3 regions of the Alteromonas gilva genome follow, and region 2 is predicted to be linked to each of the others. Evidence: predicted binding sites of a transcription regulator. Region 2 holds the regulator's gene; each other region holds the start of a gene.

Region 1 (8,075 bases), on a different contig from region 2:
AATGACTTCTTCTTCGCGCTCAAAAATCAGCTTGTCGTTGGCATCCCGTTCGCCGGTGGCTTTATATTCAATAAACACGGTCGCCATAGGCTGCCCGATATTTTCGCGCGTATTGCGCGACATTTTATTACCACCTTCAGAATCAAGAGAAATACTGACCTGCGGCATACCATACTCGTCAACACCGCTATTGGCGTCGATAATATGGTTGCCGGTTACCACAACGCGTTTGTCGAGCAACACCGGCCGCTCACCTTCATAAAGCAGTTGTGATCCGGGTGGTACGCGCCCATTTACGGCATCACGTACGTCGTTATCCTGGTCTACCATGCGAAATTCAAGGGTTGCGGTGGCGTTAAGAATTTCTTTGGCCTGCGCAGTGTCCTGGATACCTGGCAGTTGCACTACTATCCGATCGGCACCTTGTTTTTGCACAACCGGCTCGGCCACGCCAAGCTGATTTACCCGGTTACGAATGATGGTAATATTCTGCTTCACCGCGTAATCTCTTATCTCGGCTAACTTTTGCTCTGAAAAACGAGCACGAAGTACCAGATCATCCATTTCTTCGTAAGTGAGATCGCGGTTGCGATTTTCTAAGAAAAACTCGGCTTTATCGAGTGTCGCTTCATCACGAAACTGGATGTCAATGTAACCATCGCGCACATTAACAGCGCGATAGCGCAGCTTTTCTTCACGCAACGCGGTGCGAAAATCGCTTTCGGCATCTTCCATTGATTTCTTAATGGCTTCGTTCATGTCTACTTCCATCAGGAAATGCACGCCACCACGTAAATCAAGGCCCAGCTTCATCGGCGTGCCGCCCAGGCTTTCGAGCCATTCAGGCGTATCCGGTGCCAGGTTCATTGCGACAACATAATCACTGCCCAGCTCCACATCCAACAAATCACGTGCCTTTAACTGGCTATCGGAATCTGGCAGCCGGATCAGTAATTGCTCGTCGGCAAAATCTATTGATTTGACTGCAATATTGTTTTCGGCCAGGGCTTCGCTCACCTGCGCTTCAAGCGCTGCGGTCACCGTGGTATTGCGAGTACCGGATATTTGTACGGCGTTGTCCTCGCCGTAGAGGTTTGGTAGTGCGTACAAGCCGCACATCAGTACCATAAACAGTACCACCAACACCTTAAAGAAAGAGTTTTGGTTTAACACTTCATTTCCCTAGACAAGCGTGCCCGACCGAGCAGGTCAGGCACGTGTCACTGTTAACTTAGATAGACTTCATAGTGCCTTTTGGCAATACCGCACTCACTGCACTTTTTTGCACAACGATGTTAGTTTGCTCGTTGAGCGCAATTTCGATAAAGTCTTTTTCGTCAGAGACTTTAGTCACTTTGCCAACCATGCCACCTTGCGTAAGCACTTCATCACCTTTACTGAGTGATGCCACCAGTGCTTTATGTTCTTTTACACGTTTGGCTTGCGGACGATAAAGCAAGAAGTAGAAAATCAGACCGAACACGCCCAGCATGATCAGCATTTCTAAACCACCGCCCTGGCCACCGCCACCTGCAGTTTGCGCGTGTGCATCGGAAATAAATAAACTCATAATGTTCCCCATTTTAATTTTTTATAGTGCCGGTACCGGCATATTTTTCTGTGCGTAAAATTCGCTGACAAACGCTTCCAGCGTATTACTGGCTATTGCGTCACGTAACCCCTGCATAACCCGCTGATAGTATCGAAGGTTATGAATGGTATTTAATCTTGCGCCAAGTATCTCATTGCACTTGTCGAGATGATGTAAATATGACCGAGAATAATTTTTGCAAGTGTAGCAATCACATTTTTCATCTAATGGCGAAGTGTCCTGTTTATGTTTGGCGTTACGGATCTTAATAACCCCTTCGGTAACAAATAAATGACCGTTCCGCGCATTACGGGTTGGCATCACGCAGTCAAACATATCAATACCGCGGCGCACGGCCTCAACGATATCTTCTGGTTTGCCGACCCCCATCAGGTAACGTGGCTTGTGCTCAGGAATTTTGGGTGCCGTGTGTTCGATGATGCGGATCATATCTTCTTTGGGTTCCCCCACCGACAAGCCGCCAATGGCATAACCATCAAAACCAATCTCTTCGAGACCCGCCAACGACACATCGCGCAAATCTTCGTACATACCGCCCTGAATAATACCGAACAATGCAGACGGATTATTACCGTGGGCAGCCTTACTGCGTTTAGCCCAACGCAGTGACAGTTCCATTGACAGGCGCGCCTCCTGCTCGGTAGCCGGAAACGGCGTACATTCATCAAAAATCATGACGATGTCAGAACCGAGATCGCGCTGCACTTCCATGGATTTTTCTGGCGTGAGAAGTATTTTTTCACCGTTTATTGGTGAACGAAAGGTTACGCCTTCTTCTGTAATCTTACGCAGATCACCTAAGCTGAATACCTGAAAGCCACCAGAGTCAGTAAGGATGGGCTTTTGCCAGTGCATAAAGTCGTGCAAATCACCGTGCTGTTTAATGATGCCGGTGCCAGGACGCAACATCAGATGAAAGGTATTACCAAGACAAATATGCGCACCGCTGTCAGACAGCTCTTCTGGCGTCATCCCCTTGACGGTGCCGTACGTACCCACTGGCATGAAAGCCGGGGTTTCTACCTCGCCACGCTCAAAGACAAGTTTTCCTCGTCGGGCGCGACCATCGGTATTGTGCAGTTCAAATTGCATGAGTGTAAATATCCTGTCTGAACCAGAGGCAACCACCTCGCATACCTCTGTCTGGGCTCAATTGTGGGCGGATTATACCAGCTATAAAACAGAGATCATGTGTTTAATGAAACTTTGACTCTGTTGCACAGGGGCTATTGAATCGCACCACATAAAAACAATATCGTTAGGCTTTTTCTATAAACATGCTGTCGCCATAGCTGTAAAAACGGTATTCATTTTCGATCGCCTGTGCATACGCGTTCAACACATTATCCCGTCCGGCAAAGGCACTTATTAACATAATCAGCGTCGATTCAGGTAAATGAAAATTGGTGAACATCGCATCCACTACTTTAAACTCATAGCCCGGGTAAATAAATATGTCAGTGTCGGCATTAAAGGTATCCAGAATATCCTCGGGCTTTGCCTTAAGCGCGGCTGATTCCAGCGAACGTACTGATGTGGTTCCCACCGCGATGACTTTTTTACCTGCAGCTTTGGTGGCCCTTACTGCCGCAACGACATCCTCGGGTACGATAGCAAACTCGCTATGCATTTTATGGTCTAGTACATTATCGACCCGCACGGGCTGGAAGGTACCAGCGCCAACATGTAACGTGACATACGCTAAGTTCACCCCTTTGGCGTTGAGCGCAGCGAGGATCGCCTCGTCAAAATGCAAACCTGCGGTAGGCGCCGCCACTGCGCCCGGCGTTTGATTATAAACGGTTTGATAACGTTCCCGGTCACTGCTGTCATCGGCACGATCAATATATGGCGGCAGCGGCATGTGGCCATAGTCTTCGAGCTGCTCTAACACCGTGCCATCACCGTCGAAGCGAAGTTCGAATAAGGCGTCCTGACGGCCGGTAACGGTTACCCTAACAGCGGATTCAAGGATGAGTGTGGTTCCCGGTTTAGGCGCTTTGCTGGCGCGAACATGTGCCAGCGCGTTGTGTTCATCAACAATGCGCTCCACCAGAACCTCAACCTTACCGCCAGAAGCTTTGTGGCCAAGTAAGCGCGCCGGGATCACCCGGGTATTATTAAACACCAACAGATCGCCGGGTTCGACAAGGTCTACCATCTGGGTAAATTTATAGTGCTGAATATCACCGCTAGTGCCGCTTAAATGCAATAACCGGCTGGCACTGCGCTGTGGCGTGGGATGCTTAGCAATGAGATGTTCTGGTAAGGTAAAACTAAAATCTGATAATTTCATGACGCTTAATACAGTTACCGTTATTAATACAGCCCGAACACTTGGACCTGGCCCGTTAAAAGCAACCAAAGTTGCCCATAAAAATCCGCCGCGGAGTGTAGCATAAAAGCAGGCCTGAACGGCCAATAGGCATAAAAAATCAATGCTGCTGGCCTTTGCTCTAAGACTCACAACCTCTCACAGGCTGCCAACCGCACTTTACATTATTTTTTTTCGGTCCGGAGAGAATCTTTAAGCTTTTAAATAATAAGAGAAAATATCAAACCGACTAATTTTTATGCAATTATGCACCCAGCTTTAGGTATTTTTTTTTATACTTAAGAATAACCGTTGATACATAGTATTTCTTTTATATTCAAAGAATCGGTCTATTATTAACCGAACAAGCGATGATGTTCTCCCATCTTCTCTTTCGACCCAGCCCCTTTGGCTGGGTTTTGTTTATCTGGATCTTCGGTGAAACCCGCCTTCTGTAACGCCACTTTTTTCGCCATTTGTTACTGACTGTTAGCGCAGTCGTTGAGCACTTCTGACATCATTTCTACCGACAAGGGTCGCGCGTTTAATACGTATAGAATCTGCAACATAAGATCGGCGCCCAAGATGCCCTTGTTGACTTTATTGCGCAGATTGTCAGCAGACTGGGAAATCCCGATATCGGCGAGTCTGTCGCTGAGCCCCTGATACTTCATACCGCGCAATGACATCTCTGAGCGGACAATGCGTTGGACGGCTTTTCGCCACTGTGACTGATCTTTCAAAACAACCCCTTTTGTAAATTATAATTCACATTGAAACACTTTATTACACACTTGAATATATTTATTATTGACTAAGCGTACCATCATTGTCTATAGTTTAGTCGCTCTGATGGCACTACAATCAATATTTGTCGTGCTGAGCAAAGCAAAATGAAATAACAGACTATCGTTCTGGTCATACTTTGTTGCACTTAACGCGTTAAAACCAGCGTAAAAACATTGCAACCGGGTAGTAAAACTGACTAGAGTTAACGGCATTTAGCTGATTCGGTAAGGAGAGTAAGTATGGATTGGGATCTTGAGAAACTAGAGACCCTGTTTAAAGACATGGATGACCTGGTTGTCACCCGCGAGAAAGAATGTTTACTTATTGCAAATCAGGATGGGCTAGATGCCTGGCTGGCAATTAGCGGTGAGCAAATTATTGTTGAAAGTTTACTGTTCAATGCATCGCAGGTTGCCGATAAAGCCGCCCTTGATCACGATATTCTGTCAACTCACATGCTTTTCCCACTCACCACGGTGGCCATTTCAAGCGTTAACGGAGAAGAATACTACAGTGCATTTGGCGCACTTAGCGCCCAATCGAAAGCTGAGAGTATTCAAATTGAAGTAACAACACTGTTTCAGAACGTTGCTGCATTCCTTGACGCTTATGAGTCACACCTGAAGTAATTTTAAGGAGAAATTTATGTCTGTTTGGAAAAAATTGATCACCGCAGTAAAAGGTGGAGCCAATGAGGCTGCCCAGTCTGTGGCAGATAGTCAGGCAATCAGAATTCTTGAACAGGAAATTCGGGAAGCAAAAGAAGAGTTGCGTAAATCTGATCATGCCCGCACACAAATACTGGCCAAATGTAAACTGTCGCAACAAAAAGTAGATGGTTTTAACCAATCTATTGCCGAATATGAAGCGCATGTCAAAAAAGCCATCGACACCGACCGTGCGCTGGCCCTGGATTGTGCTCAAAAAGTCAGTGATCTGAAAGCCGAACGCGATCAGGAACAACAGTACCTGGATCAGTTTACCGCCTCAGAGAAAAATCTGGCGAAAAACATTCAGCAGGCGAAAGCCAACCTGCGTCGTCTCGAACAGCAGGTGGATATGGTTAAAGCCACAGAGAGTGTGCAAAAAGCTCAGGTTGCGGTGTCGTCTCGTCACATGGGTGCGAACAGCAAAATGAAAACCGCGACAGAGTCGTTGTCACGTATCCAGGATAAGCAAAAAATGCGCAGCGCTGAGCTGGAAGCAGCAGAAGAGCTGGCCTCATCGGAATCCTCAGATGATCTTGAAAAACGCCTGGCGGCAGCCGGTATAAAGGGTGGCAGCACCTCAGCCGACGACGAATTAGCGCGTATACTTGGTAAATAAGTGTCAAAGCGGCGGGAATAAAACAAGTGAATAGCTGATTACTCACTTGTTTTTACCGCTGTTTGTTTGCGAAGATAGCCAAAGCCTTCATCAACATGGATAGCCAGCAGCAACTGATATGTGGATAAAAATCCGGCGCGTAATGCTGAATTATTTTGCTGAATCGAGGTGGTACACCATCGTTTTGGTGACGCTATTTTATGCAGCCTCTTCCTGGCTGCTTTTGTTTGCATTTAATGAACATGCGCTGACCAGCAGCGTTGACTTTATATACTGGCTCGCTGTTACCGGCTCAACCGTGGGCTATGGCGACCTGTCACCACAAACGCCCGCAGGCAAAATCATTGTTGCCCTCTATGTAATTCCGTTAGGGTTGAGTATTTTTGCCATGATAGTTGGCCGTGTGGCCGGATTTATTGGTAACCAATGGAGGAAAGGTCTTATGGGATTATCGACGCTGGATGTTAACGACCATATTCTGGTGATAGGCTGGAACGAACAACGCACGTTACTGCTGTTAAAACTGTTGCTCCAGGAACGACAGTCACTCTCCCGGCCGCCGGATATCGTATTGTGCGTCAGAGCCGATATCAGTAACCCTATGCCGGGCAAAATCGAATTTGTGAAGGTTGAATCCTTCAATAAAGATGAGGACATGGACAAAGCCTGTATTAGTTCAGCTTCGACCATTCTGATCGATAACCCGCTGGACGATTTGACCATGACCACCGCGCTATACTGCGCCCAAAAGAATCCCTCAGCGCATCAGGTCGCCTATTTTAACGACGAGAGCCTGGTGAAGTTACTGCAGCAACATTGCCCGCAGGTAGAGTGCACCCCCAGTGTGGCGGTAGAAATGCTCGCCAAGGCTGCGTTTGATCCTGGATCAAGCTCGCTGACCCATGACTTACTCAGTGTTGATGATGAAGGGCAAGCGCAGTATTCCGTGATCTTTCCTGCGTCGTTACAACCGATGAGCTACCAACAGCTGTTTATGGGCTTTAAACGTCATTATGATGCGACAATCATTGGCTGCGCCCTGGCCAGCAATCAACGTTCCATCAAGCTTAACCCAAGCCTGGATACGGTTATTGCACCAGAAGATAAGCTTTATTACATTGCCAGAAAACGTATCAATGATGTGAACTGGTCGTCGTTTACGGAGCAATAAACATGTTTAAAAAATGGTTTAAATCCGACGCCCCAAAAACGCCCCAAGCGCCGGAAGTAATGGGGCTCTACCTGGGTGGTTCCTTTGAACTGGACGAACTGAAATTACGCCTTATCACACCTGATTTGTGCATTGACGGTGCCGCCTCGAAACATCTCATTCAGGCGGTGGGTGCCGCAACGCTCGATACTGGCGGCACCTTACTGCGGTTTTACACCGATGATGATGCGTTTTTGCAAGTCGTAATGGATGGCGGCATGACAGAAAACCATATTACCGACGTCAAGTTATGGTACTTTTACTCTACCACAACAATTGGTAGCCAAAGTCAGTGGCAACAATGCCTGCAAAGTGGCATATCCTCACCCACTTATGAACTTGAAGGTTATACCTTTAAGCGGGTTTGGGATGCAGTGGGCTCCGAATCTCCGCCGGTCGCGGTCACTGAGAAAACCTACGAAGAAGATGGTGATGTCAGCGAAACCGACCAGTTTATGATGCTCTATGAACGTGACATCGGTGATGATCGTACTGAGTCACTGTTAGTGGCAGGCGAAGAAAAAATTGTCGGCAACAATGCCGATCGCTGTTTGGTTATCAGCACCGGATTTGATATACAACCAGCGGATATCCGCATCAACGGTTAATAACAAGGATTATCTTATGGAAATCATTACCAACTCTCTGGCGGGCTTATTAAATTTTGTCCTGTATTTTGCTGTATCAGTGATTTACCTGTTCATTTTTAAAGTGGTATATGCCTTTGTTACCCCCCACGACGAATGGAAATTAGTAAAAGAAGAAAAGAACGTGGCTGCTGCTATCGGATTTGGCGGCGCAATGGTGGGTTTCAGCCTGGCGCT
Region 2 (8,075 bases):
TGCACCTGCTGCCGGTACAGTTATTACTGTTAAACACGTGCCTACAGGCAGTGTGAAAACGGTTACCGCCAATGCTAACGGTCAATTTAATCTGTCTGGTCTGCGTGTTGGTGGTCCATACGAAATCGTAATGGACTCTACGACATTCGAAGATGCGACAATCTCAGATGTTTATTTGTCTTTGGACAGTGGCTTAAACCTGAATAACTTTACATTGAATGCGCAACAAGATGTTGAGCGTATCGAAGTAACCGCATCGCAAATTGCATCCATTGCATTTGGTCAGAAAGGCCCTTCTTCTAACTTTAGCCTTGAAGATCTGCAAACGGCACCTGCCATCAACCGTGACATTAAAGATGTCGTACGTGCCGATCCACGTGTTTATATCGATGAAACCTTCTCAGACGGCATTCAGTGTGCTGGTGCGTCGCCGCGTTTCAACAGTTTGACCCTTGACGGTATGCGTCTTAACGATAATTTTGGTCTTAACTCTAACGGTTACCCTACCGAGAGCATCCCTTTCTCTTATGATGCGATTGAGCAGGTTGCTGTTGAACTAGCACCATTCGACGTTGAGTACGGTGGTTTCACAGCGTGTAACATCAACGCCGTGACCAAATCAGGTACTAACGAAGTGCATGGTTCTGCCTTCTATGATTTCACGTCTGACTCATTCAAAGGTGATTCAATTGACGGCGTTGATATCGATAACGGCAACTACACTGAAAAGCGCTATGGCTTTACTGTTGGTTTGCCATTAATCAGCGACAAGTTATTCCTGTTCGGTGCCTACGAGAAAAAAGAAGGCGTTCGTTTGCATGAATACGCAGGCTTAAGCCGCGTAACAGAGAGCGAACTGGCTGAGATTTCACGTATTTCTAACGAAGTGTACGGTTACGATCCAGGTGGCTTTAAAGGTTCTTCTCCGGTAGAAGACGAAAAACTGTTGCTGAAAGTTGACTGGAACATCAATGAGGATCACCGTGCAGCGTTCACTTATAACTGGAACGACGGTTTCAACATTTCTGAATCAGATACCGGAACGTCTCGTTTGTCTTACGACGGTCACTTTTATGAGCGCGGCGCAGAGATTGAAACTATCACTGCTTCACTCTACTCTGACTGGACAGCGGACTTTTCAACTGAATTACGTATCGGTAAAACGAGCTTAGATAACCGCCAAAATTCTGTCGATGCAGCAACTGGCTTTGGTGAAGTTCAAATCAATACCGGTTCTACTACTGTTTACCTCGGTCCGGATGATTCACGTCAGGCCAATGACCTGAACTGGGATAACCTGACCTTTAAACTGGCCGGTACCTATTTAATGGGTGATCACACCATTACTGCCGGTATTGAGTACGAAGACCTGGATGTCTTCAACTTATTTATGCAGCACCGTATCGGTGAGTACCGCTTTGCTTCAATTGAAAACTTTGAGGCAGGCACGCCATTTTCAATTGACTATAACAATGCGGCTGGTACCAACAACCCTGACGATGTGGCAGCAAGCTTTAGCTTCCAGACAACTACCCTGTACTTGCAGGATGACTGGTATGTTAATGACGACCTGACCTTACTGTTTGGTCTGCGTTACGATAAGTGGTCATCAGACGACCGTCCAAACTATAACTCCGCTTTTGAAGACTTCTATGGTTTTGCTAACACCGGTAACATGGATGGCAAGGACTTATGGCAGCCTCGTCTCGGTTTCAACTACGTGTTGGCTGATGACATGGAACTACACGGTGGTGTAGGTCTGTACTCTGGCGGTAACCCCAATGTGTGGATTTCAAATGCTTATTCTAACGACGGCGTAACACAGGTCTTTGCAGACGAACGTGATATCCCCGGATGGGACAGCGGCAATACCAGCATTTTTGACCTTGACCGCGTTGGCGGCGGTGCGCCAATCGTTGCGCCACCACAGGCATTATTCGACTACGTTGCTGATTACCCAACTGATGGTTCAGCCCGTTTCGTGGTTGCCATGGATCCGGACTTTGAAGTACCTACTGAGTGGAAATACGCGTTAGGTCTTACTTATCTGGCACCGGGCGATTACCTGGTACAAGCCGATATTCTTTACACCGAAAAGAACGATGCGGCGACCTACATTGAGCCATCGCGCACAGTAGTTGGTACTGGTCCTGATGGCCGCCCTGTATATGAAGGATCTAACAATACATTCTTGTTAACCAACGTATCAGGTGATTCTGGCGATGCCACTACGCTGTCGTTTGCGGTATCTAAAGAATACGACTTTGGCCTGGACGTGTCGTTTGCTTATGCATACAACGATTCAACTGATGTTAACCCAATGACCAGCTCTGTAGCAGGTTCAAACTATTCGAACTTCGCAACCAGCGATCCAAATAGTCCGGCTGTGGCGACGTCTAACTACAACATCCCGCATCGCTTTACCCTGAGTTTAGGCTATAAGCACGAGTTTATTGATGGTTATAATACCCGCATTAACGTATTTGCATCGGCGAACGAAGGTCGTGGTATGAGCTATACCTTCGGTGACGTTCAGCGTGTGGATAGCGACGGTGAAACCGAGTTCCTTGATCTGCTTGATCAGTACTACGGCGATGATGACACCGGTGGTGGTCGTCAGTTAATTTATGTACCAACCGAAGGCAACGATCCTAATGTTGTTTACGGCCCGGACTTCGATCTGGACGCGTTTAATGCATTTGTCGCATCAGAAGGATTAAGTCGCGGTAAGATTGCAGAGCGTAATGGCAGCTACGGCGATTGGTGGACCAAAGTTGATGTTCGCATCAGCCAGGAGTTACCAGCCTTTAGTGAAAGCCACAGAGCATCAGCATTCTTAGTTATCGAAAACCTGGGTAACCTGTTAAACGATGACTGGGGTGTACTAAGACAAGGAAACTTCGTTTCTGAGTCTGTTGTTGGTGCCAGCATTAATGAAAATGGTCAGTACGTATACGAAGAATTCTTAGGCTCAGACCAGCGTGAAAGCTTCTCTACAGCAGCCTCGCTGTGGGAAGTACGCGTAGGTGTAAACTACCGCTTCTAAGTTTGTTCAGGCTAACGCCGTACTAAACCTTAAATAAAAAACCCCGCAGTTGCGGGGTTTTTTGTATGGCGATGACATGGCAAAAGTAACTATGTCGCATCCTGGTAACGCGTGTTCTTACACACTGTCAAATAAATCTTCTACGCGCTGACGTATTTCTTCAATTCTACTGATATCCGCCGGGGCTATAAAAATTGTGTCATCACCGGCAATAGTGCCTAATACACCGTCTTTTTTACTTAGTGAATCGAGTAGGCGTGCAATCAGCTGTGCAGCCCCCGGACTGGTGCGAATGATCACCATCACGTTATTGTGAACGATATCCAGTACCAGTTGTTTAAGCGGGCTTTTTGCCGTGGGCATGCCCAGCTCAGGCGGTAAGCAATACACCATATCTCCCCGCGCATTACGCGTTCTTACCGCGCCGAATTTACTCAGCATGCGGGATATCTTGCTCTGACTGATATTGTCGAAGCCGAGCTCCTTGAGACCGTCAACAATTTCGCCCTGGGAACCGTAGCTTTCTGCCTTGAGAATATCTTTAAATGCTTTGATTAGCTCTTCTTGTTTTTGGTTTGCCATAGTTATCCGACGCTGTCCGGTTAAATGATAATTGCCTGTGCATACACGGTTTTCATCGTGAATCGACTCGGCTTGCCCGCTGCCTTGGTGTATACTCTGTATCGCGAAACATTCGGGGCAGGATACATGACTGCCCTTAGCGGTTTTAAAGCCAGATATATTGCTTTATTTTGCATGAAATTACAAGTTATCTGCATAAATATGCATTCATGTTGAATATAACGTGTATTTTCACCCTTTGGGCTTCATAAGACTAATAGATGATTGAGTTTTCAGCTGACATCTATTAGTGTGTCGGGCCGTTATTAAACGTGATTCTTTCCATAGGAGAAATGGTATGAAAGTAGCCGTGTTAGGTGCTGCAGGTGGTATTGGTCAGGCGTTGTCGCTGTTGTTAAAGACGCAATTGCCAGCGGGTTCTGAGTTAGCTTTATATGATGTTGCGCCAGTAGTGCCTGGTGTTGCTGTAGATTTGAGCCACATCCCAACCGCAGTCAAAGTGACAGGTCATGGTAAAGACGACCTGGCCGACGCATTAACTGGTTGCGACGTAGTATTGATTCCTGCGGGTGTGCCGCGTAAGCCCGGCATGGATCGCTCTGACCTGTTTAATATTAACGCTGGTATCGTTAAAGCACTGGTTGAAGGTATTGCCGACAACTGTCCAACCGCGTGCACATGTATTATCACTAACCCGGTAAATACCACTGTTGCAATCGCCGCAGAAACGTTGAAAGCCAAAGGTGTTTACGACAAGAACAAACTGTTCGGTGTTACCACACTGGATGTTATCCGTGCTGAGACATTTGTTGCTGAACTGAAAGGTCAGGATCCGGCTAATATTCACGTACCGGTTATTGGTGGTCACTCTGGTACCACGATTTTGCCACTGCTGTCTCAGGTTGAAGGTATAGACTTTACTGACGAAGAAGTTGCTTCACTAACAACGCGTATTCAGAATGCTGGTACCGAAGTGGTTGAAGCCAAAGCGGGCGGTGGCTCTGCTACATTGTCTATGGGTCAGGCGGCAGCACGTTTTTGTTTGTCTCTGGTTGCTGCAATGCAAGGTGATAATGTTGTTGAGTACACTTATGTGCAAACTGATGACAGTGATGACGCGGCGTTTTTCTCTCACCCTGTACGTTTAGGTGCAAACGGCGTTGAAGAGATTCTGCCTTACGGCGAGCTGAGCGCGTTTGAGCAGAAAGCTAAAGAAGACATGCTGGAAGGTCTGCGTGGTGATATTAAATTAGGCGTTGACTTCGTTAACGGTTAATTTACGCGACGTCTGTCAGCAAACAAAAGCCGGTTTCTAAACCGGCTTTTTTGTGTCTGTTATTCTGCCACCTGCTATACGAACATAAAAAAACCGCACTGAGATATCGATGACGATATCCTCGTGCGGCTTTTATCAGCGCTTAGGGAGGGTTAGCTGTTTTGTACAGTTAACCGGTGTTGCGCATACCAATAGCGATACCGCTAATGGCTACCATCATGGCTTTATCCAGCGTGGCATCGTGTTCTTCATCATCAAGTTCACGTAACCGCGAGAGCAGTTCAATTTGCAAAAAGTGTAATGGCTCAAGGTACTGGGCACGAATATTCATCGATTCTTTACCTTGTGGGTCGGACTCCATAATGTCGGACTGACCATTAATATCCAGCTGCAGTTTAATTGCTTCTTTGAGCTCGCTACGTAAGCCTTCACCGAAATGCTTAAGCTCTTTGGGAACCAGGCGGTTATCGTATTCTTCGCTGATACGCGGATCGGCTTTTTGGAACACCATATCCAGCATTGATAAGCGCGACTGGAAAAACGGCCAGTTTTCACGCATTTCCTGGAGCTTTTCGCTGTTGCCTTCCTGACGGACAGCTTCGATAGCTTTCATGCTTCCCAGCCAGGCCGGCAGCACCAGACGCGTTTGCGCCCAGGCGAATATCCATGGGATGGCACGCAAGCTCTCAATGCCGCCAGTGGGTTTGCGTTTTGCCGGACGGCTGCCTAAGGGTAACTTGCCTAACTCCTGCTCAGGCGTAGCCACGCGGAAGTAGGGCACAAATTCGGGATCCGTGCGCACTACGCCACGATAAAAATCTCGACCTTTCGCGGCCATCGCGGTCATTAGCTCGCGCCACTCGTCTTTTGGTGCCGGCGGCGGGAATAACATCGCTTCAATGATGGCGCTGGTGTAGATACCCAGGCTGCGCTTGGCCAGTGACGGCATACCAAACTTGTAGCGAATTGTTTCGCCTTGTTCGGTGACACGGAAACCACCATCTAACGACCCCGGAGGCTGTGAGTGAATTGCCGCGTGTGCGGGTAAGCCTCCCCGGCCTATAGTACCGCCCCGACCGTGGAACAGAGTCAGTTTGATGTCGAATTCTTCTGCTAATGCAACCAGCGCTTCCTGTGACTCATACTGAGCCCAGCCTGCAGCGATTGCACCGGCGTCTTTGGCAGAATCGGAGTAACCAATCATGACAAACTGAGTGCCCTGAATGTAGCCACGATACCAATCGATGCTCAACAACTTGCGCATAACAGTCGGCGAGTTATTCAGATCGTCCAGGGTCTCAAATAACGGCGCTACCGGCATTGGCCAGTCGACCCCCATTTCCTGGAGCAATAACTGTACAGCCATGACATCTGACGCTTCGCTGGCCATGGAGATGGTGTAAATACCAAAGCCATGGCGGCTGTGTGACGCAATCACCTTACAGGTATTAATGACTTCCTGTACTTCCTCGGACGGCTCCCAGCAACGTGGGAAAAGCGGCCGTTTAGAGCTCAACTCACGCAATAAAAATGCCTGCTTGTCAGCTTCACTCCAGTGCCCATAATCGCCCAGACCAAGATAGCGGGTGACTTCGCTAAGCACGTCAGTGTGTCGTTGTGAGTCCTGGCGCACGTCAAGTCGTAGTAAATGCACACCAAAGCACTTCATACGTCGAATGGTATCGAGCAGTAAGCCGTTGGCGGTAACTTCAAGGCCTGAGTCGCACAATGAGCGGTAGCAAATCATCAACGGTTCGAGAATTTCGTCGTTGTCCTGAATCCATGAACTTGGATCGTTAGGACGGCCATTGAAAAAGTCAGCAATACCGTCGCGCGTATCGGCGCAACGTTTTACCAGTGGACGCAAAAGCGCACGGTACGGCTCATATTGTTCGCCAACGATCTCTTTTAATTCGTCATTACAGTCATTCATTGACAGCTCAACCTGCAAACGGTCGAGGTCAATGGTGAACAACTTGGCGGCGCGGCGTCTGGCTAGTAACAGGACCTGCTCGGTCACTTTAGCAGTAACAAAAGGGTTGCCGTCGCGGTCACCGCCCATCCATGAACTAAAGTGAATAGGGGCGGAGTCAATAGGCAACGCGACGTTGTAGTCGTTTTTCAGTCGCTCATCGAGGTCACGTAAAAAGTCGGGTACGGCGTCCCACAGCGAGTTTTCGATAACTGAAAAGCCCCAACGTGCTTCGTCGACCGGGGTAGGGCGCACCGAGCGGATCTCTTCGGTATGCCAGGCCTGACTAATCAGATCGGCAATACGCGTTTCCAAGCGATTACGTTCGGCGTCGGTAAGATCTTCATGATGAATGCTTTTCAGGCAATAGGCTAGCTCTTTGTGCTTATGAATAAGCGTGCGACGGAATACCTCAGTTGGGTGGGCGGTCAACACCAGATCAATATCCAGTTTACCCACCGCTTCTTCGACTTCTTCGGCGCTCAGTTGAGCTTTATCGAGATGAGAGAACAGTGAATCGATGGAAGCATCCACGTCTAATCCGGCGTTATATTCCTGTTCGGCGATATTGCCTAAGTTGAGGAATTGAGCAAAAGCCCGGGCGACTACCAGGAGTTCGCTGTCTGACATGTTTTTGAAAGTTTCTTTCAGATTGGTACTGGCATCAGTATCGCCCTGAAAGGAAGACCGGCCGTCAATACGAACCTTTTCAATCTTTTCCAGCCAGTCGTTACCGAGCTGGGCTTTAATTGTTTGTCCCAGCGTTTTTCCCAGATAGCGTACAGTGTCTTTCAACTGTGCGTCATAGTGTGATTGCATGGCGTCCTCCAATGTTCAGTGGTTAAGAAGATTACTGTTTCCTTGGGAAATTGTCTAATGCCAATTTGGTTCACACAGCCAATATCAGCCTGAATAAAACACGCAAAATCATACCGTGGGCACGGATTATCTGGCTGTGTTACACTATGCCCGCAAAAAATCCACGCGTGTTAAAACTTTTCAGAATAAGACATATTCTGGTTAAAAGTTGCGCAAAATGTGTAATTTTATTTCAGGAGAGACTGTGTCAGCACAATTTAAGACAGTAGAAACCCAAGCGAGTTACGGAATTGGTTTTCAAATGGGTCAACAATTGCAATCTAACCCATTTGACGGACTTGATCTGGATTCGGTTCTGACAGGTTTGAAAGACGCGTTTA
Region 3 (8,075 bases), on a different contig from region 2:
TCCAGCTTGTTTTGTTTAGCGGTCTGACCGTCGAGTAATTCCAGCAATTCGGTGCGACCCACCAGCTCGTCAAATTTACGCACGCCCATTGAGGCCATGATTTCGCGAACTTCCTGAGCCACGAATTTGAAGTAATTCATAACCATTTCAGGCAGACCGATAAAGTAGTCGCTACGCAGTTTTTCGTCTTGCGTTGCCACGCCGGTAGCACAGTTATTGAGGTGGCAAATACGCAGGTATTTACAACCCAACGCAACCATTGGACCAGTACCAAAGCCAAAGCTTTCAGCACCTAAAATCCCGGCTTTAACCACATCCAGTCCTGTTTTCAGGCCGCCGTCGGTTTGTACCCGAACCTTATGACGCAGACCGTTTTCAACCAGTGCCTGCTGAGTTTCAGACAAGCCAAGTTCAAAGGGGCTACCGGCATATTTTACCGAGGTAAGCGGGCTTGCGCCTGTGCCGCCGTCATAGCCAGATATGGTGATTAAATCGGCATAGGCTTTCGCAACGCCTGTGGCAATGGTACCAACACCGGGCTCCGACACTAATTTCACTGAGATCAGTGCGGTCGGATTAACTTGTTTCAGGTCGAAAATCAGCTGAGCTAAATCTTCAATCGAGTAAATATCATGGTGTGGAGGCGGAGAAATAAGGGTTACTCCAGGCACCGAGAAGCGCAGCTGGGCAATATACTTATTAACCTTATCGCCGGGTAACTGACCGCCCTCACCGGGTTTCGCACCCTGCGCCACTTTAATTTGAATCACGTTTGCATTCACCAGGTAATGCGGCGTGACACCAAAGCGGCCCGACGCGACCTGTTTGATTTTCGAGTTGCGCTCGGTGTTGAATCGCTTCGGATCCTCACCACCTTCACCTGAGTTAGACTTACCACCCAAACGGTTCATCGCAATGGCCAGCGCTTCGTGCGCTTCCGGACTCAGTGCACCAATTGACATCGCAGCGGTATCAAACCGTGTATACAGGTGTTCTGGCCCTTCTACTTCGCTGATGTCAATCGCTTCCGCGCCGGCTTTAATGCCCATTAAATCGCGTAAATGTGCTGGCGGGCGCTCGTTAACTAACGCTGCAAATTGCTGATAATCTGAGTATTCACCCGACACCACCGCTTTTTGCAGGGTTTTGACGACATCCGGGTTGTAAGCGTGGTACTCACCATCATGGACATACTTAAGCAGGCCACCATGAGAAATATTCTTACGTTTAAGCCAGGCAACGCGTGCCAGGTTAACCGTGTCTTGCTGGAAGTCTTCAAATGAAGCACCCTGCAACCGTGATGTGACGTTTTTAAAGCACAGTTCCATTACGTCATGACTAATACCGATGGCTTCAAACAACTTGGCGCTGCGATAGCTCGCCACAGTGCTGATCCCCATCTTAGACATGATTTTATACAGGCCTTTGTTAATCCCTTTACGGTAGTTCAGCATGGCTTGCATAGGCGTAATATCTAAGTCGCCTTTTTCACATAGCTGTTCAATCGTTTCGTAGGCCAGGAAAGGATAAACCGCCGTTGCCCCTAATCCTATGAGTACTGCAAAGTGATGCGGGTCGCGGGCTGAGGCTGTTTCGATAACGATGTTAGCATCGCACCTTAACTGCTGATCAACTAAACGACGGTGTACAGCACCAACCGCCATGGCAGCCGGCACAGGCAATTTATTTTGCTTAATATTGCGATCGGATAACACAACAAACGCCGCGCGTTTTTGTTTTACCAGATATTCAACTTCGTGACAGATGCGCTCAATCGCTTTTTTGAGGCCTTCATCCGGGGCATATTGCAGATCAACCACCTCTGAGTAATAGTGCTCAGGGTTGTATTCACGCAATTGCTTGAGATCGGTGTACATCAGTATCGGCGACTGGAACAGAACCCGGTTAGCATAGCCACTGGTTTCGCTGAATACGTTTTGCTCTCGTCCTATACAGGTCGCCAGCGACATCACGTGATTTTCGCGCAATGGATCAATCGGCGGGTTTGTGACCTGCGCAAACTGCTGGCGGAAATAGTCATATAAAGTACGATGTTTGGATGACATAACCGCCATAGGCGTGTCGTCACCCATTGAGCCAACGGCTTCCTGACCGTCTTTACCCAACACTTTAATAACCTGATGAATTTCTTCGTAACTATAGCCAAAGAGCTTGTGATAAACCGACATAGTGTTGTCGTCGAACACGCGCTGTCCAATCAGAGACGCATCGAGCTTTTCAATGGGCGTTAACGAGCGAATATTTTTCTCAATCCACTCGTGGTAAGGATGGCGATCTTTAAGGTCGTCATCTATTTCAGTGGAGCGCCATATTTTGCCGTTATAGGTATCTACTGCGAGCATTTCGCCCGGACCTACGCGACCTTTTTCGACCACATCTTCTGGCTGGTAATCCCAAATACCTACTTCTGAGGCAAGCGTAATAAAGCCATTTTTGGTGATCACATAACGGGCAGGACGTAAGCCGTTACGGTCAAGGTTACACGCCACGTGGCGACCGTTGGTCATTACGATACCCGCCGGGCCATCCCAGGGTTCCATGTGCATTGAGTTAAACTCATAAAAGGCACGTAATTTTGGATCCATAGTGGCATTGTTTTGATACGCTGGCGGCACTAACAAACGCATGGCGCGGAATAAATCCATACCACCGGCCAAAAATAGCTCCAGCATATTATCCAGTGACGATGAGTCTGAACCTTCTGTGTTCACATAAGGGGCCGCATCTTTTAAATCAGGGATCAGTGGTGTGGCAAACTTGCCCGTACGCGCCAATGCCCAGTCGCGGTTACCTTTAATGGTGTTAATTTCACCGTTGTGAGCAAGGTAGCGGAAAGGTTGTGCCAGTGGCCACTTAGGTAGCGTGTTGGTTGAAAAGCGCTGGTGGAAAACACAAATGCTGCTTTTCATATTCTCATCTGCCAGATCTTTATAAAAAGTCGGCAGATCCTTAGGCATTACTAAGCCTTTATAGATCGTCACCAGCGCTGACAGACACGCAACGTAAAATTCTTTGTCTTCAGCAAGACGCTTTTCGACCCGGCGACGCACCATGAATAAACGACGTTCGAGATCGCGTTTACGCCACCCCGGCGGTGCATTAACAAAGACCTGTTCAATTTGTGGGACGCCGGTTAATGCCAGTTCACCCAGCACATCATGGTTTACCGGGACTTCGCGCCAGCCAACCACTTCCAGGGTTTCTTTTTCTAACTCTTCATTCACGACATCGCGGGCTGCTTGTGCCAGTTTCTCGTCCTGATTAAGAAAAATCATACCCACCGCGTATTTCTTGCTCAGATTCCAGCCGTGTTGTTCTGCAATCAGGCGGAAGAAAGCGTCGGGTTTTTGCAACAGCAAACCACAGCCGTCACCGGTTTTGCCATCTGCGGCAATGCCGCCACGATGTTGCATACGGTCGAGGCCTTCTATGGCTGTAGTAACCAGCGAGTGGCTTGCTTTGCCCTCTATATGGGCAATCAAACCAAATCCACAGTTATCCCGTGAATCATTGGGATTATATAAACTCATCTCTTAACTCCTTAAACCTTGACTGGGTAAGGTATGCGCTGTTCTGAACACCAGAGGAGGCGTTTTACAGCGACGTTGCTACGCGTAATAAACTGAAAAAATTATGAAAATCAGTTTGCGCTGGTTTGTCGTTAATTATTATTAGTGGATACCAGTCATATACCGCATTTTTATGCACTATTGCCAAGCGGGCCGTACAAAATACCCATATTAATGGGTAAAATCAATCGGAAAGTGAAAGCCAGGTCGGTGCAAATCGTATACTATCTTTTATTTTTATAAAAAACAGATGGTTATCTATTTCGTCCAGTGGTCAAAAAATCAAAAAAAATCACTCTCTAGAGGAATTCTACGGCGGAGCGTGATGACGGAGATTAAACTTAAGTTGCATAAAAAGTCGATAATAGTGGGTACTTACCCATTTTTGATCAACTGTTTCGAACTTTACTCTTCGGTCTGAAATTAACCAGCTAAATAAATAACCTGTACTACATTACATCAAAATTGATGCATAAACACTCAACAATTTACCTCAACCCATAGCGGGTTTTCCAGCATATCACCTATTAAATCAATAAATACAGCAAAAACCCAGCCCCAACTTGGTGGCACAGCACTCTGCTAACCGATGACGGCGTTTAAGTCCGGCAGTAGCAAAAGACACCGTCGCGGACTGTAGGTTATTGGTTAGTGGCCGGGCTGATATTAGACGTGTTAATCGCTTATTGTGGTGAGATCATTTTCGCTAACATAAAAGTTGTGGGTACTTAACCACTGTTGTGCTGTTTGGAATGACGTAAAGTGCTGCAGCTCAAATGCACCAGGAGCATTTTTGAGCATTTTGTTTAGCTGGTATTCCTTTAACATATTATCACTGTAAACATGCGCTGCACATACCAACTGGTGCTCAGCGCACCAGCCCGCGAGCTCTTTTATTACAGGTTCAATCTCGGGCGTACCCAGCACCCATTGGTCCAAGTACACCATGTGAGCCCAGGGTTTATTGCTAAGTGGTAAGGCTGCCACCATAAACTCACGGTTATAAGCCGTAGCGATCCGCCCATTCCAAATGCCGTGAACTCTGGCGTGCAGTATATTGCCAGTTGTCCAGAGTCTGTAACCACCGTTTGTTGTCATCAGTTGCGTAAAGAGAGAGTTGATTTACTTGTCTATTAGTATAACTCAGATACAGAAAATACATAAAAAATAGTCATCAATAACAGCGCATAAGCGTTATATATTACAAGCGGGAGCAGTAAACCAGGCATTAAAGCGCTGCCGACATTTATTTTCCTGATGGGCAAGACCTGTTAGGATGTTGGCACATTTATCTGAAGTATTTTTGCTATGCACCCTGAAACTCCTAACGATTCCTGGGCAATTCGTTTTGCTCAGTTTATCCAGCGCTTTGGCACTATAAAAGTCAGTGTTCTGTTTGTTTTACTCACCCTTGCATTTACTGTTGGCGGCTCTTACGTGATTCGTCTCAGCCTGGGAAGCGATATACAGCCTGATGACTTTATCAGTGCGGTAATCCTTACGATGTTATCAGCCCCCTGGGTGCTATATTTTTTTAGTGAGTTAGTTAAACATTTAGAAAATTCGCGCACTAATCTTAAAGAAGTTGTCACGCAGTTAGAGCACCTGCGTGAGGAAGATGTTTTTTTAAACCGTGAATTGCAAAATAACATTCGCCAACTCAACCATGAAATTGAACAGCGCAAGCACGCCCAGGCAGAGCGCGAAACCGTATTTAAAGAGCTCGAAAAAGAAATTCAGGATAAATCCGAAAAAGAAGCTCAGGCGCGCCGGCTGTCAACGTTATTGCGTTCAATCATCGATGCCTCACCTGATTTAATTTACTACCGTAATGAAGAAGGCCGGTTTGCAGGGTGTAACCGTGTAGCCGAGCAACTCACCGGAATGTCTGAGAAAGAGTTGCTCGGACTGACCCCGCACGACGTTTATGAAGAGGAGTTGGCTCGCCAGGTAGTGGCCAGCGATCATGAAGTACTTGAAACGAATGCCAGTATCACCGACGAACTGTGGCTGCGTTTTGCCGATGGCCGTCGACGCTTTTTTGAAATGCGCCGGGTACCGTTTTTTGACAATGAAGGAAACCGGCTCGGGTTGTTAGCCTTTGGTCGGGACATGACCGAGCGCAAGCAGGCAGAAAATGCTGCAGCCAAAGCCAGCACTGATAAAACCCGTTTTATTGCCACCATTAGCCATGAGTTGCGTACGCCGCTCAATGGTATTGTTGGCTTGAGTCGCATGCTGCGCGATACCGAACTTAACGAAGAGCAATGGAGTTGGGTAAGTACTATCTACGCCAGCGCCATAACTCTGGGTAATATTTTTAATGACATCATTGACTTAGATAAGCTCGATCGTGACAAACTGGAATTGTCACTTAAAACGGTTTCTCTACGGGATTTCACCGAAGAGCTTAGTTCTATTATCCAATTGCTAGCGCGCGATAAATCGCTAGAGTTGATTACCAATATTGTCGAACCGCTGCCTAAACAAGTAGAAGTGGACGGTACGCGGTTACGCCAAATTCTGTGGAATATTCTGTTCAACGCGGTGAAATTTACCCAAAAAGGGCATGTATCACTGACCGTGTCAGCAAGCCGACCAGATAATGATATCTCCCTGGTGACCTATGTGATTGAGGACACCGGGGTGGGGATTCCCGACAGTGAAATAGAAAAGATCTTTGCCATGTATTACCAGGTGGATCACCCTGATCATCAGTCGGCAACCGGCACCGGTATAGGTCTGGCTATTTGTAAACAAATGGTGGATCTCATGCACGGTGATATCCGAGTCGAAAGTGAACAAGGCCACGGCACGCGGTTTATTGTGGAATTGCCATTGCAAATTTCCAAACGCCCTATGCAGGTTGCACAGTTGCAGGTGACCGACCTCAATATTTTGCTGGTCGAGGACATCGAACTGAACGTGATGGTTGCCAAAGCCCTGCTAGAAAAGCTTGGTCAGCACGTTGATGTGGCCATGACCGGTCAGGAGGCCATAGATAAGGCCAGGCAGCAAACCTACGATCTTATTTTACTCGATATCCAACTGCCGGATATGAACGGTTTTGAAGTTGCTGCGACGTTGCACGAGGAAGATCTGGTCATGCAAACGCCGATTGTGGCGTTGACCGCGAATGTAATCAAAAAGCGTGAAGAATATCTGCAAAACGGCATGGATGATGTCATTGCCAAGCCGGTCAAGAAGAGCCGGGTTGTTGAAGTACTCAATCTGCTCTTTGCTGAGCCCGAATTACAGGCATCTGATGAAAAAGTCCCCCAGGCAACGCAAAGCAAAAAGCTCGACTCCACTAAAGTGCTGACTAACATCCTCGACATGGATCTGCTGCAAATGCTGGTTGATACCATTGGCGAAGATATGGTTAGAGCCAGTGTTAAAGTGTTCCACGAGAAAATGCCAGAGTACATGGAAATTCTGCAGCTCAGTTTAAGTGCCGATGAAAAGTCAGAAGTGTGCGCCCAGGCCCACAAAATTAAAGGCGCTGCCAGCTCGGTTGGTCTGGCACGTGTCCAACGCATTGCGAATCAGATACAGCAAGGCGATCATCCGGCGTGGTGGCAAAATGTGCATGACTGGGTAGAAGAGCTGCAAATGGCGGTTCCCCATGATATGGAAAAACTCCACGACTGGCTTAATGAGCAAACCATCGACGACTAATCATCTTGCTGGCTGATAAATGCGTGACAGCCGCATAGACAATAAGCATAGTCGTTAGGGTACGTAATTCACTATGGTTGCCGCGCTGGCGGGGTAAGCGGTGGGTGGTTGTCAGATGGCTCAGCAAAAAGGTATTGAAGCGTTAGTGCTCAATCGCGATATTACATGTTTTGCTGGTGCTGTTTGATGACCGAGTCGAGCCATTCTCTGGCGTCTTCCCGGCCGTCGAAAAAGGCAACCTCGTGGCCGTCCATTTGATACAAAGCGTTGAACTGATGGCGTGATAACTTAGGTGAATTGACGTTTTCGAACACAATGGCTGTGGCGACGCGGCCTAACCTAATCTCTTTTTGTACTTGTTTGCGAAGCAGTGCGAAAGCTTCGGGCACATACACTGCTTCACCTTCAAAGTTGGCCAGAACTGCCCAGGGCGAACCATACATTGCCTGGATTTGCTGCATCAAACGTGCCTCGGTCAATTGTAATGATTCGGCGTTCCATGGTCCTTTGCCGCGTAAATGCACAATGCGTCCGTCGACTGAAACCAGTAATGTGCCGTGTTGTTTAAACTTTCTTGCCATATGCTTCCCTTGGCGCGCAGCAGACCGCGTTAACTGTTTCAACTGTGCAGCGTAAACCTAAGGTAAGACAGAGTAAACCGTTAGAGGATATAAAGAAAGTGATCAGCGCAGTCAAATCAGCGCTGACCACGTTGAACGCTAAATCTGCGGGGCAGGGATATGTACCCGACCTTCCATAAGTATACGTGCACTGCGGCTCATTACCGCTTTGGTGGCCGTCCATTTG

Evidence for each region. The regulator ArgR, encoded in region 2, controls arginine synthesis, uptake and breakdown. The targets are predictions, from matches to a motif close to ANTGAATANNTATTCANT.
Region 1: the regulator ArgR is predicted to act here: its motif matches at 4,682-4,699, upstream of OIK42_RS06270 (DUF2170 family protein).
Region 3: the regulator ArgR is predicted to act here: its motif matches at 3,713-3,730, upstream of gltB (glutamate synthase large subunit).

The regions. Positions count from the first base shown of each region.
Region 1 covers NZ_JAQQXP010000001.1:1,431,350-1,439,424, reverse strand. Annotated here, with positions in the region: gene secD (protein translocase subunit SecD) at 1-1,173, opposite strand, end outside; gene yajC (preprotein translocase subunit YajC) at 1,232-1,570, opposite strand; gene tgt (tRNA guanosine(34) transglycosylase Tgt) at 1,592-2,704, opposite strand; gene queA (tRNA preQ1(34) S-adenosylmethionine ribosyltransferase-isomerase QueA) at 2,871-3,908, opposite strand; gene OIK42_RS06275 (DUF6471 domain-containing protein) at 4,406-4,669, opposite strand; gene OIK42_RS06270 (DUF2170 family protein) at 4,955-5,344, shown strand; gene OIK42_RS06265 (PspA/IM30 family protein) at 5,361-6,041, shown strand; gene OIK42_RS06260 (potassium channel family protein) at 6,160-7,212, shown strand; gene OIK42_RS06255 (YjfK family protein) at 7,215-7,859, shown strand; gene OIK42_RS06250 (DUF350 domain-containing protein) at 7,876-8,075, shown strand, end outside.
Region 2 covers NZ_JAQQXP010000002.1:517,355-525,429, forward strand. Annotated here, with positions in the region: gene OIK42_RS15930 (TonB-dependent receptor) at 1-3,046, shown strand, start outside; gene argR (transcriptional regulator ArgR) at 3,164-3,628, opposite strand; gene mdh (malate dehydrogenase) at 3,966-4,904, shown strand; gene ppc (phosphoenolpyruvate carboxylase) at 5,074-7,695, opposite strand; gene bamJ (BamJ family beta-barrel-assembly machinery protein) at 7,913-8,075, shown strand, end outside.
Region 3 covers NZ_JAQQXP010000003.1:260,050-268,124, forward strand. Annotated here, with positions in the region: gene gltB (glutamate synthase large subunit) at 1-3,551, opposite strand, end outside; gene OIK42_RS17515 (hypothetical protein) at 4,266-4,688, opposite strand; gene arcB (aerobic respiration two-component sensor histidine kinase ArcB) at 4,899-7,268, shown strand; gene OIK42_RS17525 (hypothetical protein) at 7,430-7,849, opposite strand; gene prpF (2-methylaconitate cis-trans isomerase PrpF) at 7,988-8,075, opposite strand, start outside.